2 regions of the Actinoplanes sp. NPDC020271 genome follow, and region 1 is predicted to be linked to the other one. Evidence: riboswitches for the same ligand, from Rfam matches in the RefSeq annotation. Region 1 holds a riboswitch; the other holds the start of a gene.
The links. Region 1 has a riboswitch for S-adenosylhomocysteine ahead of ahcY (adenosylhomocysteinase). Riboswitches for the same ligand answer to the same signal wherever they lie in the genome.
Positions count from the first base shown of each region.

Region 2: it holds a riboswitch for S-adenosylhomocysteine, as region 1 does, so the genes downstream of both, ACH442_RS43495 (MFS transporter) here and ahcY (adenosylhomocysteinase) in region 1, are expected to answer to the same signal.

Region 1 covers NZ_JBIRWQ010000033.1:82,343-89,300, reverse strand. The annotation lists gene ACH442_RS42230 (Na+/H+ antiporter) at 1-926, opposite strand, end outside; gene ACH442_RS42225 (DUF4142 domain-containing protein) at 998-1,504, opposite strand; gene ahcY (adenosylhomocysteinase) at 1,582-3,042, opposite strand; S-adenosyl-L-homocysteine riboswitch at 3,061-3,140, opposite strand; gene ACH442_RS42215 (hypothetical protein) at 3,172-4,050, opposite strand; gene ACH442_RS42210 (LacI family DNA-binding transcriptional regulator) at 4,148-4,756, shown strand; gene ACH442_RS42205 (YciI family protein) at 4,805-5,131, shown strand; gene ACH442_RS42200 (RNA polymerase sigma factor) at 5,124-6,299, shown strand; gene ACH442_RS42195 (glycosyl hydrolase family 28-related protein) at 6,365-6,958, shown strand, end outside.
Region 2 covers NZ_JBIRWQ010000037.1:16,813-23,770, forward strand. The annotation lists gene ACH442_RS43480 (winged helix-turn-helix transcriptional regulator) at 1-191, shown strand, start outside; gene ACH442_RS43485 (NAD(P)-binding domain-containing protein) at 154-1,233, opposite strand; gene ACH442_RS43490 (MarR family winged helix-turn-helix transcriptional regulator) at 1,233-1,694, opposite strand; gene ACH442_RS43495 (MFS transporter) at 1,883-3,148, opposite strand; S-adenosyl-L-homocysteine riboswitch at 3,162-3,238, opposite strand; gene ACH442_RS43500 (MBL fold metallo-hydrolase) at 3,437-4,246, opposite strand; gene ACH442_RS43505 (hypothetical protein) at 4,431-5,831, opposite strand; gene ACH442_RS43510 (hypothetical protein) at 5,828-6,958, opposite strand, start outside.

The DNA.
Region 1 (6,958 bases):
ACACTGACCGCGATCACGATCGTGCTGGTCTTGTACTCGTGGAGCTCGTCCAGCACCTTGCGCATCTGGACGCCGATCAGCAGGAAGACCGCGCCCTCGAGCAGGAAGTCGATCAGTCGCCAGACAGCGGCGGTCTGCAGCCGGCTGGCGCCGGTCGCGTACCGCGGGGTGTCGTGCCCGATGATCAGGCCGGCCACCACGACCGCCAGCACACCGGAGAGGTGGAAGTGCTCGGCCGCCAGGAACGCGGCCATCGGGGTGATCAGCGAGATCGCGTTGGCGGTCAGCGGGTCGGCGCGCAGCACCCGCAGGAACCGGACGAGATAGGCGACCGCGACGCCGACGACCACGCCGCCCGCCGCCATCACCAGGAACTTCCCGGCCGTGTTGGAGAAGGTGAACTCCTCCTTGCCGACGGCGACCTGCTGGGCCACCAGCAGGATGGTCAGCGCGGTCGCGTCGTTGAGCAGGCCCTCGCCCTGGATCAGGGTGATCAGCCGCGGCGGCAGGCCGGCCTTGCGGCCGACGGCCAGCGCGGCGACCGGATCGGGAGGCGCCACGGCCGCGCCCAGGGCGATCCCGGCGGCCAGGGTGACGCCGCCGACCACGAGCGAGAGCCCGAGGCCGACCAGGAACGCGGTGACGATCACCAGGGCGACCGAAAGGCTGATCACGGTGCGTAGATTGCGGCGGATGTCGATAAGTGAAGAATCCAGCGCCGCGTTGTAGAGCAGCGGCGGCAGGAGGAACGTGAAGATCACGTCGGGTTCGATCTCGAAATTCTGGCCGGGCAGGAACGCGTAAATGATGCCGGCAACAGTCAGCAGGACGGCGGCGGGCAGGCCGGTCTTCCCGGTGATCCAGTGGACCAGCACGATGATCGCGATGGCCCCCAGACCGAAAAGAAGGGTCTCCTCGTGGCTCATCTCCCTATTCTTCGCTATTCCCGGTCACACAGTTGTGGCAGGTGGATGACGTGATCGGGATTACCGGCGGATTACTGACCGAAATGACCCAGCGAGGCACGGTGCCCCCGGACGACGGCCAGCGCGCGGCGGGCGAGCTGACGCACGGCGGCCTCGTCACCGTCGGTGAGTTCCGCGCGGACCACCCGGGCCGCCCGTTCGTGCAGCATGGTCTGGCTGGAGACGAAGAGCTGGTCGAACTCGGCGTCCGGGGTGGAGCGGTAGACCATCACGCTCTGCGCAACGGTGCTGTTCGGCTCCGGGTCCAGCGGGACGTCCAGGCGCTGCGCGGTCGCCCGGACAGCCTGGTCGAGGCGGGCGCTGTCGGCGGCGAAACGGGCGCCGAGCCGCCGCAGAGCCGGGCTGGTGGCCTTACGGGCGGTGATCCGGCCGAGCGCGATCTGGGCGAGATTGCCCTGGTGGGCGGTGCGCAGGAAGGCGGCGTCCGGATCCAGGCGGCGGACCGCCGTGGCGGCCGTGGCCGGTGCGACCAGCGCTGCGACCACGGTGAGGACTGTCGCGAGACGTCGAAGTGTCATAGCAAAACCCCCTATGTCGGTAGGAGCAGGCTAGCTGCGCCTAATCCGACATAGGGGGACTATTTACTGCTTATACCTCAGTAGCGGTAGTGCTCCGGCTTGAACGGACCCTCGACGTCCACGCCCAGGTACTCCGCCTGCTTCTTGGTCAGCGTGGTCAGCTTCACGCCCAGCGCGTCCAGGTGCAGGCGCGCGACCTTCTCGTCCAGGTGCTTCGGGAGAACGAAGACCTGCTTCTCGTACTCACCCGGCTTGGTCCACAGCTCGATCTGGGCCATCACCTGGTTGGTGAACGACGCCGACATCACGAAGCTGGGGTGACCCGTGGCGTTGCCCAGGTTCATCAGGCGACCCTCGGAGAGCACGATCACCGAGTGCCCGTCCGGGAAGCGCCACTCGTGCACCTGCGGCTTGATCTCGATCTTCTCGATGCCCGCGACCTTGTTCAGCCCGGCCATGTCGATCTCGTCGTCGAAGTGACCGACGTTGCCGACGATCGCGTTGTGCTTCATCGCCGACAGGTGCTCGACCGTGATGATGTCGGTGCCACCGGTCGTGGTCACGAAGATGTCGGCCTCGCCGACCACGTCCTCGATCCGCGCGACCTGCAGACCGTCCATCGCCGCCTGCAGCGCGCAGATCGGGTCGACCTCGGTCACCACGACGCGGGCGCCCTGGCCACGCAGCGTCTCCGCCGCGCCCTTGCCGACGTCACCGTAACCACAGACCAGCGCGAGCTTGCCGCCCAGCATCACGTCGGTCGCGCGGTTCAGGCCGTCGACCAGGGAGTGCCGGATACCGTACTTGTTGTCGAACTTGCTCTTGGTGACCGCGTCGTTGACGTTGATCGCCGGGAAGAGCAGCGTGCCCTCCTTGGCCAGCTTGTAGAGCCGGGCCACACCGGTGGTGGTCTCCTCGGTCACGCCGCGGATCTCCGACGCGATCTTGGTGAACCGCTGCGGGTCCTCGGCCAGGCTGGCCCGCAGGGTGTCCAGAATGATCGAGTACTCGTGGCTGTCGTTCTCCGTCGTCGACGGGACCGCGCCGGCCGCCTCGAACTCGACACCCTTGTGCACCAGCAGGGTGGCGTCGCCGCCGTCGTCCAGGATCATGTTCGGACCCTGGCCGTTGCCGAAGTCGAAGAGCTGGGTGGTGGCCCACCAGTACTCCTCCAGGGACTCGCCCTTCCAGGCGAAGACCGGGACGCCGGCCGGGGCGTCGACGGTGCCCTCACGGCCGACGACGACCGCGGCGGCCGCCTCGTCCTGCGTGGAGAAGATGTTGCAGGACACCCAGCGGACCTCGGCGCCGAGCGCGACCAGCGTCTCGATCAGGACCGCGGTCTGCACGGTCATGTGCAGCGAACCGGCGATCCGGGCGCCGGTCAGCGGCTTCGAGTCGCCGAACTCCTCGCGCAGCGACATCAGGCCCGGCATCTCGTGCTCGGCCAGCCGCAGCTGGTGACGGCCGGCCTCGGCCAGGTTGATGTCGGCGATCGCGAAGTCGAGACCGTTGACGGATCGAAGTTTGTCGCTCATGAAAAGAGGGCTCCTCCCTCTCAGGAGGCGCCCTTACGTCAACACACCGCACCCGAGCGTGGCGGACTCCGTTGTCCGTTGCAGCGCCTCTCGGATAGGCGTAACTACTTTATCTTCTTCGGCGCTTGATCACATGCGCCTGAGGGTTCCGTCGGTATCAGTGACGACGAAGGTGCCGTCCCCCAGCGGCTGCAGGTCGTTCTCGTCGATCGTGACGATGCCCAGGTCACCCAGCACCTCGCCGGTGCGGGTGCCGACCCGGTAGTGCCGCCACCACGGGCCGTCCGATTCCTCGTCCTCGCCGTAGACGACCACGATGGCGGTCTCCGCGTCGAGGTAACCACCGGTCCACTCGATCACGCCGACCTCGGGATCCTCGCCGAAGTCCGCGACCGTGAGCCGGGTGAGCACCTCGCCGCCGGGGAACGCGTGCAGCGCCACGTCGGCCTGGCCGTCGTGGTCGATCGTCATGAACTGGCGCTCGTCCGGTGAGACGTCGATCAGCACCCGGTCCGACCATCCGTAGTCGTGCGGCTCGCCCTCCGGCCCGGCGAGGAAGATCAGCGAGCCGTCCTGACCCTCGCCGACGTCGAGCAGCATGCGGCCGTCGCGGAGCGGGAAGTGCTCCGCGCCCTGTCCCGCGGCCGCCAGCGATCGCCGGCTCTCGACCTCGCCGGTGGTCGCGTCGAGCACGATCCAGGCGTCGTGCCCCGGCATCCCGTCCGGCGCGTAGACCCAGACCTTCGCGTCGTCGGCGGAGAACTGGACCGCGATCATGGCCGCCTGGCCGTTCGACGCCTCGGTGCCGAGATCGAGACGCCACTGCTCGCGGCCGTCCGGATCGATCCGGATCACCGCCGAGTCCCCGGTCGCGTAGACCAGGGCATCCCTGGTCGAGGGGGCCGACCAGCCCCAGAAACCGGGCGGCACGGGGAAGACCCGGGAGGACTCCAGATCTTCGGAGAACACTTCGATGCCGGCGTCGGTCCGGCGGGAGATCACGCGCACCCCGGGAGCCTAGCGACGGTTCCACCGGTCACGTGATGGGATGAGAAAACATCAAAGACCTTCCATGCCACCTCAAGAACCCATCATCCTGTACGTCGTGAAGCACCCCCACCCGATCCGGGAGATCGCCACGCGAGCCGGCCTGAGCCCGGCCACCGTCGACCGGGTGCTGCACCAGCGTGGTGGTGTCCGGGAGAGCACGGCTCGCCAGGTGCACCAGGCGATCGCGGCCCTGGACCGCGAGTTCGTGGCGATCGGCCCGGCGAAACGGGCGGCACTCGATGGCGAGGCCGGGCAGACCGCGGCCTATCTGGTCGAGCAGTGGCTGCACGACCGGGCCGGAGACGTGCTGGTGGTCGCGGGAACGGGCACCGAGCAGCGGATCGACGGCTTCCGCAAGGTGCTCGGCCCGGCCCGGCGGCTGCATCAGGTGACCGGTCCGGATCAGGTGCGGGGCACGCTGGCCGGGACACGGGCGGTACGGGCCGTCTACGTGCCGCGCAGCGGTGGCTGTGCCGAGGTGGTCGCGGCGTTCGAGGCCGAGAACCGCAATTACGACGTGTTCGTGGCGCACGGCCTGGACGGGGAGAATCTGCCGCTGCTCCGGGCGCACCGGATCAACGCGGTGCTGCACGAGGATCCCGGGCCGGCGTTTCCACGGGCTGCCGTAAAAATAATCACGCCTTTCAACATCCCGGTGTCCTGAAACGGTGTGGCCGTTCGTCATCGGGATGAGACCAACGAAAGGGACACCATGAAGTACATGATGTTCGTCTGCACCGACACCGAGCCGGAGACCGAACTGGAGGCTCCCGACATCTTCGAGTGGGTGGCCGAGAACGACGCCAACGGCCGCCGGGTGCTGGGCAATCAGCTGGTCAGTCCGGAGGCGGCGACCACGGTCCGGGTTCGTGGCGGCGAGCTGCTGCTCACCGACGGCCCGTTCGCCGAGACCAAAGAGGTGATCGTGGGCTTCGACATCCTGGAGTGCGCCGACCTCGACGAGGCGATCGAGGTGGCCCGCAGGCACCCGATGGCCTGGTCCGGGCGGCTGGAGCTGCGGCCGTACCACGGTGAATGAGCCCGTCTTCCGGGAGGCGTACGGCAAGGTCGTCGCGACGCTGATCCGGCTCACCGGTGACTGGCAGCTCGCCGAGGACTGCGCGATGGACGCGGTCGAGTCGGCGCTGGCCCGGTGGCCGCGCGACGGGATGCCGGCGAATCCGGGCGGCTGGCTGATGACGGCCGCCCGGAATCGCGCGATCGATCAGCTCCGGCGGGCCGCGATGGCCGACCGGAAGTTGCGGGATCTGGCCCTGTTGCAGGATCACGAGCCCCCGCCGCAGGGCGACGACCGGCTGCGGCTGATCTTCACGTGCTGCCATCCGGCGCTGGCGATGGAGTCCCGGGTGGCCCTCACCCTCCGTACTGTCGCGGGTGTTGAAACCGCTGAGATCGCGCGCCTTTTCCTGGTCGGTGAGTCGGCGATGGCGCGGCGGCTGAGCCGGGCGAAGGCCAAGATCGCGCAGGCGAGGATCCCGTATCGGGTGCCGTCCGGGCCGGCGCTGGCCGAGCGGCTCCCGTCCGTCCTGGCCGTCCTCTATCTGCTCTTCACCCGGGGGTACGACGGTGAGCCGGACCTGGCCGGGGAGGCGATCCGGCTGGCCCGGCTGCTGCCGGCCGAACCGGAGGCGACGGCGCTGCTGGCGCTCTGCCTGCTGCAGCACTCGAGGCGGGCGACCCGGGCCGACGAGGCCGGTGACCTGGTCACGCTGGAGCAGCAGGACCGCTCCCGGTGGGATCACGCCGCGATCGACGAGGCGGTCGGGCTGCTCGGCGCGAGTCCGGTGACCGGGCCGTACGCGATTCAGGCGCACATCGCCGCCTGCCACGCGACCGCGCCGAGCTTCGAGGCCACCGACTGGCCGACCGTGGCCGGCTGGTACGACCAGCTCGCCCGCGTCCACCCGTCCCCGGTCGTCGAGGTGAACCGGGCGGTCGCGCACGGTTACGCGCACGGTCCCCGGCCCGGGTTGAAGTTGCTCGCCGCGGTCGGGGACGCCCTCGACGGGTACGCCCCGGCGGCGGCTGCCGCGGCCGACCTGACCGAGCGCGCCGGTGATCGGGGTGCCGCCGCCGAGCTGTTCCGGCAGGCGGCCGACCTGGCCGGCTCGGACGCGGAACGTCGTGCGTTGCGGAAGAGAGCTGACGCGATCAGCAAGCAGCAACCTATGCGTTGCAAAAACTAAGCAGAATCTCGGCAAAACAGGACCGACCCTTGTGGAGCAGATCACAGAACTTCTATGGTCGCGGCATGTTCGCTCCGCCCCGCTGGGCCGCTCTCCTGGCCACGCCGCTGGTCACCCTCGGCGTGGCGATCGGCCCGGCCGACGCTGCCGCAGCACATCCGTCCTCCACCGCCACCACACCCGCGGCCACTCGCGCCGCTCTCGATCCGGCCCTGGTCGCCGGGCGCGGCGCAGGAGTCGCGTTCGCCGAGCAAGAGGCCGAGCACGCCGTCACCACCGGCGACGTGCTCAGCCCGAGCCGGGCCGCGTACACGCTCGCCGCCGAGGCCTCCGGACGGTCCGCCGTCTCGCTCGACCCGGGGGAGTACGTCGAGTTCACCCTGCCCAAGGCCGCCAACGCGATCACCGTGCGCTACAGCCTCCCGGACGCGCCGACCGGCGGCGGGATCACCACGCCGCTGACCGTCGGCACGCCCGGCGGCACCCGCACGATGACGCTGACCTCGCAGTACTCGTGGCTCTACAACCAGTACCCGTTCAGCAACGACCCGCGGGCCGGACTGCTGCACCCGGACTGGTGGATCACCGAGTGCTCCTGCGTGCCGGCGGCCACCACGCCGGCTCCCCAGGTGAGCACACCGTTCCGGCCGATGCACTTC
Region 2 (6,958 bases), on a different contig from region 1:
TGCGCGGCCTGGAGCGGGACGGCCCGGTCACGCGGACCGTCTTCCCGACGATCCCGCCGAAGGTGGAGTATGAGTTGACCGATCTCGGTCAGAGCCTGCTCGGTGTCGTCGGCGGGATCCGCAGCTGGGCCTACGAGCGGATGGACGACATCCTCAAGGCACGGGAGTCATACGACGCAGCAGCGCGGTGACCGCCTCCCGGCCGGCTCGGTTGGCCCCGACTGTCGACTGCGACGGTCCGAAACCGATCAGGTGGATGCGGGGGTCGGCGGCGACCTGGGTGCCTGCCATCCGGATGCCGCCGTCGGCGTTGCGCAGGTGCAACGGGTCGAGGTGGGCGAGCGCCGCCTTGAACCCGGTCGCCCACAGGATGACGTCGACCTCGGTGAACGAGCCGTCGGCCTCGCGCACCCCGGCCGGTTCGACGGCCGTGAACATCGGTCGCCGTTCCAGCGCGCCGCGTTCCCTGGCCGCGAGCGCGTAGGGCGTCCACGCCAGCCCGGTGTAGGACACCACGCTGCCGGTCGGCCGTCCCGCTTCGACGTCGGCGATGACCTTGGCGATCGTCTCGCGGCCGGCGACCTCGGGCTCGAACCCGTCGGCGCGGAAGAACGGCTCGCGCCGCGTATACCAGAACGTCGTCGCGACCCGCGAGATCTCCTCGAGCAGCTGCACCGCCGAGATTCCGCCGCCGACGACCGCGACCCGCTTGCCCGCGAACTCCGACGCCGACCCGTAGTCGCGTGTGTGCAACTGCCGCCCCCGGAACGTCTCCTGCCCGGGATAGCGCGGCAGCACCGGGTTCGTCCACGTCCCGGTCGCGTTGATCACCGCCTGCGTGGTCCACTCCCCCGCGTCCGACTCAACAACAAGATCAAGACCCGCTTCCCGTACGGCGTGAACCGTCACCGGCCGCAGAATCGGCAGCCCCTCCGCGCGCTCGAAGGCCGCGAAGTAACGCGGCACCGCGGTCCGGCTCGGCTCCTCGGGGTCGATCGCGGGCTTCGGGAAGCGTGGCAGGTCGAAGATCCCGTTGACGGTCGCCATGCGCAGCGACTCCCACCGCCGGCTCCACGCGCCGCCGGCGGTCGGGGCCGCGTCGAGGACTATGAACGTACGCGCAGATTGGTCTTGATCTTGGGATGCGTCGGCGAAGCCGCGCCTCTTGAGGTGGTAGGCGGCGGAGAGCCCGGCCTGGCCACCGCCGATGACGACCACGGATGCGCGGCGCATCAGGCACTTTCCAGATGCCGGCGCAGCGCGGCGGCGATCTCCCCGGCGGCGGCCAGCTGGGCCGGGGTCAGCGCGTCGACGAACAGTTCGCGGACGGCCTGCAGGTGCGGGACGGTCGCCGCGCGGAAGGCGTCGTTGCCGTCGGGCGCGAGCACGACCTCGGCGCCGCGGCTGTCGGTGACACACTCCTCGCGGCGGATCAGGCCGCGTTTCTCCATCCGGCCGAGGTGGTGCGAGAGGCGGCTGCGCTCCCAGCCGATGCCGGCCGCCAGGTCGGAGGAGCGCAGGCGGCCGCCGTCGGCCTCGCTGAGCGCGAGCAGCACGGTGTAGTCGCCGGTGGAGAGGCCGGTGTCGGTCTGCAGCCGGGCGGCGAGGCGGCCGCGCAGCGACTCGGTGGTCTCGACGAAGTCGCGCCAGACGCGCAGCTCGTCGCGTGTGGGCAGCTTCCGTTGACCGGCCATGCGCGCCTCCCTGATTGACGTGTCAACGATATGGCGCGGGTGATCCGGTCGTCCACTTCCGGACGGATCTGTGCTCGGCGATACACCGCCCTCCGGGGCCGGCCGAGCTCGCGACGGAGTCGGCGTTCTGGGCTGTTCCCGGTGTGCGGCGGGTGCGCGACATCGCGCGCACGCCCGATCCTGAGCGGTCAGTTGTCCGGCGCGCCCGCGCCCCGTCGCCGGCCTGAGCGGACATCTCCGGTGAAGGCCGCACGCCCTCCGAACAGCACGATCACCAGGCCGCAGACCGCGAGCCCCGCCCCGACCGCCGGAACCGCACTGATCCCCGCGTGATCAAGAACGGTCGCGCCGAGCAGCGCTCCCCCGCCGATCCCGACGTTGAACGCCGACGTGGTCAGCCCGGACGCGGCGTCCGGCGCCTCGGGCGCCACCCGCAACGCCGCCGCCTGCAGGAACACCGGCATCGTGCCGAACGCCAGCCCGCACGCGGCCAGCGCCAGCACCGCCGGCACCACCCCGCTCGCGGCAGCGGCCAGGCCCAGGGCGGCGGTCAGCCCGGAGACCGCGATCAGCATCGACCGCCGGGGCCGGCGGTCGGCGAGAACCCCGCCGAGGAAGATCCCGATGCCGTTGGTCACGCCGTAGGCCAGCAGCGACGGCCCGACCGCGCTCTCCGGGACACCGGCATGGCGCAGGAACGTCGCCACGTAGGTGTAGAACCCGTAGAAGCCCAGGCAGAGCACGACGGTCACGGCCACGACCGTTCCGATACCGGGCGTGCGCAACACCCGCGAGAGGCCGGCGGAAGTGCCGGCGGCCGAGCCCGGAAACGCCGGGAGCAGCCACCGCAGGGCCAGCGCCAGCACCACGAACGAGCCGGCGAGCAGCCCGAACGCGAGCCGCCAGCCGACGAGTTCACCCAACGACGTGCCGGCCGGGACACCGGCCACGAACGCGATCGTGCCGCCACCGAAGACGAACGTGGCGGCGCGGCCGGTGCTACCGGGCGGGACCAGGCGGACCGCGTAGCCGACGGCGATCGCCCAGAACAGCGCGTGCATGGTTCCACCGGCGATCCGCGCGGCCAGCGCCACCGCGAAGTTGCCGGCGAGCGCGCTGATCACAGCACTGATCGCGTACCCGCCGAGGGCCGCGACGAGCAGCGGACGGCGGGGGAACCGGGCGGTCCAGGCGCCCAGCGGGGCCGCGAGAAGAGCGACCATCAGCGCGTACGCCGTGACCAGCAACCCGGCCCGGGAAACCGGCACGTGGAGACTGTCGCTGATCGCGGGCAACAACCCGGTCGGCAGCATCTCCACCGTGACCGACAGGAACGCCGCCCCGGTCAAGGTCAGCAACCCGACGATCGAGCCTTTCTCGGCGTGGCCGGGGCCCGCAGCGCCGGCCGCTTCGGGCCCGCTGCGGGGTGAAGGATGGTTCATCGGCCGCGCCATCGACGCCTCCCCTGATCAGGAGGCGCCCTTGCGTCGGAGAAACCGGCTGAGCGTGGCGGACCGTGGTCCGTCGCAGCGCCTCTCAACCGGCCACCCCGACCGTATGACGGCGCTCAGCCGATGCGCAACTCGGTAAGAGTGTCGTCGCGTGCGGTGGAACGCTGGTCCGGATCAGCGAGGTGACCTGGGAAATCGGGCCGGTCCGGGGGTGGTGCCTCCGCGGTCCCCGGGACACCGCGGAGGTGGCCTGGCCCGTCTTCGCCGTCTCGTTCTCGTGCCGGGCGCGGCTCAGCCGGCCAGCTCGGCCGCGACCGCGTCCGCGCCGAGCCCGATCATCCAGGTCAGCGGCGCACCGGGCAGGAACTCGGTCATCTCCGCGGTCAGGCGCTCCCGCTGCTCGCCGGTCAGGCTCGGCGCTCCTCCGGCCAGCCGGGTGACCGCTTCCCGATACGCCGTCAGGTAACGCCGCTGCTCGACGAGCAGTTCCACGCCGCCCGGCGTCCCGTGACCGGGCAGCAGCGTCCGCCCCTCCAGCTCGGTGACCAGGCGATCCAGCGTCGCGAGCCAGTCACCGGTGTGCCCGTCCGCGGTGTAGGAGTGCACCCCGGGAAACGCAAGATCACCAATAAAGACCCGATCATCCAGTACGACGTAGGAGTCGGCGTGGCTCTCCGCCGCCCCGGCCGTGTGCAGCGTGAACCGCAGCCCGGCCAGGTCGACCACCTCCCCGTCGGACAGCCGGTGGTCCGGAACCCGGTGCTTGTCCGGCCACTCGTCCCCGTAGACCGGCTGCCACTGCGCCCGCTTCGGCTCCGCGATCCGGGCGATCGTGTCCGCGACCTCCGCCGACGCGTAGACGGGCACCCCGTCGCCCGCGACGACCGGCAACCCGTTGAAATGATCCGGGTGCGCGTGCGTGACGAAGACCCCGAGCAGCGGCTTGCCCACCTCCGCGACGCGCTCCGCCAGCGCCCGTGAGTCGGAGAGCAGCAGACTCGCGTCGACCAGCACGACGCCGTCGTCACTCTCCACCAGGTAGCTGTTGACGAACAGTCCCGCCTCGCCGGCGGTGAACGTGTGAATCCGGTGCTCGCTCATGTCGCCGACGCTAGGTCCGTAAGGAGCGACCGGACAGAAGGCACTTTCAGGTGCCCTTACTTCGAACGAGCCCGACGGCGCCCGGGTACCGGTGCCTGTCGTTGCCGAGCGCGAGAACGAGCCCGGAGCCGGGCGCGCCTCGACGTGGGTCCGGGGCGCCGGCAGCCGGTCCGGTCGCCTCGGATCACGAGATCGGCGCGGCGAGCCGGTCGAGCCGGTCGGCGATCAGGTCGGAACTGGCCAGGACGGTTTCGGCGGCGCGACGCGCGGCCGGGGTCAGCGTGCGGCCGTGAGCCAGGCCGCGCCACCGCTCGCCCGCCGCCCGCGCCGCGGCCCAGGTCTCGGCGGCGGTGGCGTCCGGGGACATGCCGAGGCGTTCGCCGACGCTGGTGCCGGAGCCGCCGAGCAGCCGCGCCGCGTCGACCGCGTGGTCGCGGGGCACGGTGACACGGCCGGACCGCAGGGCGGACAGCAGCCGCAGTTCCCGCAGCTCGTGGGCTTCGGCGACGAGCAGTTCGAGCTGGGCGAGCAGATTCCCGGCGGCCGGGTTACGGTGCGTGCGGAGCAACCGGTCCAGGGTGGTCAACGCCGCCCGGGCCCGCAGCACCGGCCGGCGGGCGGTGAACAGCGTCGCGATCGAGGCCTGCAGCTCCTTGAGCCCGCTGTGCTCCTGGAGTCGTTCGGCGAGCGCGGCGGGGGTGTCACTGCCGGTCCGGGCGAGGGTCAGCGCCAGCCGGACGCCGCCGAGCCCGAACCGTTGCAGGAGCCGGACCCGGCGCTGCGCGTCGACCGGGGCCAGGGCCGTGGCCGCGGTGAACCGGTCGGTGGAGAGCAGGTGCGGCTCGGACTCGGCCTTCGGCAGGGCGGCCAGCGCGGCGATCACCGCGAACTCCTCGCCGGCGAGGGTTCGCGCCGCCGCCGCGATCAGCGGGGACACTGCCAAAAGATCTTGAGAGACCATTCCCGTACGCGGTTCGCGCCGCCGCCGCCGGGCCATCTGTTTCGCGGTCAGCAGCGCGTCGGCCCACCCGCCGCCGGTAGCGTCGGCCCGGGACAGGACGATCATGACGTGCACCGGGGGTGCCAGCCGCCCGCGGGCCGCCCGCACCGTCCGCAGCTCCTCCTCGCCGAGTTGCGGAGTCACGTAGAGGATCGCGTCCGCGTCGGCCGCCGGCCCCCGCGCGTCGATCAGCTCGGTGCGCCGCAACACCCGGCTCGGCCACTCGACCACGGCACGCCCGCCGGGGCCACCGGTGTGCCGGGCATCCGGCGTCAGCCGCAGGCCGGACCCGGTACGGACCACAGGGATCTCGGCGTCACGCCACCACGCCCGCGGTTCGGTCCCGTCCCGATACGCCACCTCGGCGGACAGCTCGACCGGTGCCAGCTCCTCCCCGATCAGTGCGTTCACCAGCGTCGACTTGCCGGACCCGGGTGGGCCGGCAACCGCGATGCGCAGCGGGCCGGCGAGCCGGTCCAGGGTGGAGCGCAACACCGCGGCGGCCGGCGGGACCGCCCGGTAGACGTGCGCCGCGTCGTTCAGCAACCGGTACGTGCGCTGTTCGAGTTCCTCGTCGTCGATCACGCGCGGACACCGGCCAGCGCCAGTGCCTCGGAGTGCAGCCGGGCGAGCGCGGCCAACTCCTCCTGGAGGCGGCGGCGGTGCTGCTCGCGGGCGGCGACATCCTGATCGGCGGCGGCTTTCGCGTTGCGGAGCGAGTCCATGACGATCTCCTGCAGGTCCTCGGTGACCGCGGTGAAATGGTCCCGCAGGGCTCGCTGGACCCGCCGTACGCTGTCGCGGGCCTCTTTGTTGAGCCGCACGAAAACGTCGTCGATGTGCCGCGCCACCAGGGCCTTCGCCTCGGCCTGCCGCTTCTTCAGCAGCGACTTGCTCTCGTCGCGGATCGTCTTGCCGCCGAAGATCGCGCCGCCGCCGATCGAGATCGGGTTGATCAGCGACATCCCGGCGAGGCTGGTGACCAGGCCGAACATGACCACCCCGCCGTACGACCCGCGCAGGCCGATGAACAGTTTCTGCCCGGGACTGAAGCGGGCGACGGGCGGCGCGTCCAGGCCCGGCACCTGATCGTCGGCGCCGTCGTCGACAGCCGCGGCAATCGCGGGCGGTGGCAGGACCTCGCCGGCCTCGGGCGGGAAACACCCGGCCACGCGGTGCGCCATCCACTCGGTGCGGTCGGCGAGCCAGGTGGTGCTGGTCTCGGCCAGCTCCTGCAGGGACTGCCGCAGCCACGGCTCGAACTCGTCCCAGGCCTTGGCCGGGTCGGCGTCGGCGAAGAACTCCTCGGCCTGGGCGAGCACCGCCCTGGTCCGCTCGCGCAGGTCGTGCTCGACGTCGGACATCAGGTCGCCGATCTCGTCGGACAGGCTGTTCTGCCAGCGGACAGCGCATTTGCGCAGGTCGTCGAGGCGTCGCTGGGTGGCGTGCAGGCGGGCCACGGCGTCCGGCACCCCGGCGTGGTGCTGCGCGGCCAAGTCGTCGCGCAGCGGGGCGGCGAGCTCGGCCAGCGCGACCCCGGCCAGCCGGGCGACAGTGTCGCGGGCCAGCTTGTCGGGTTTGGCCGCGATCGTGCGTTGCAGATGAACGATCAGGTCGGGGAAGCCGGACTCGCCGTTGAGGACGGTGTCGCCGGTCTTCAGCGCGTGCAGCCGCAGCGCCGAGGAGACGGCGGTGGTCGCGGCGGGCACCCC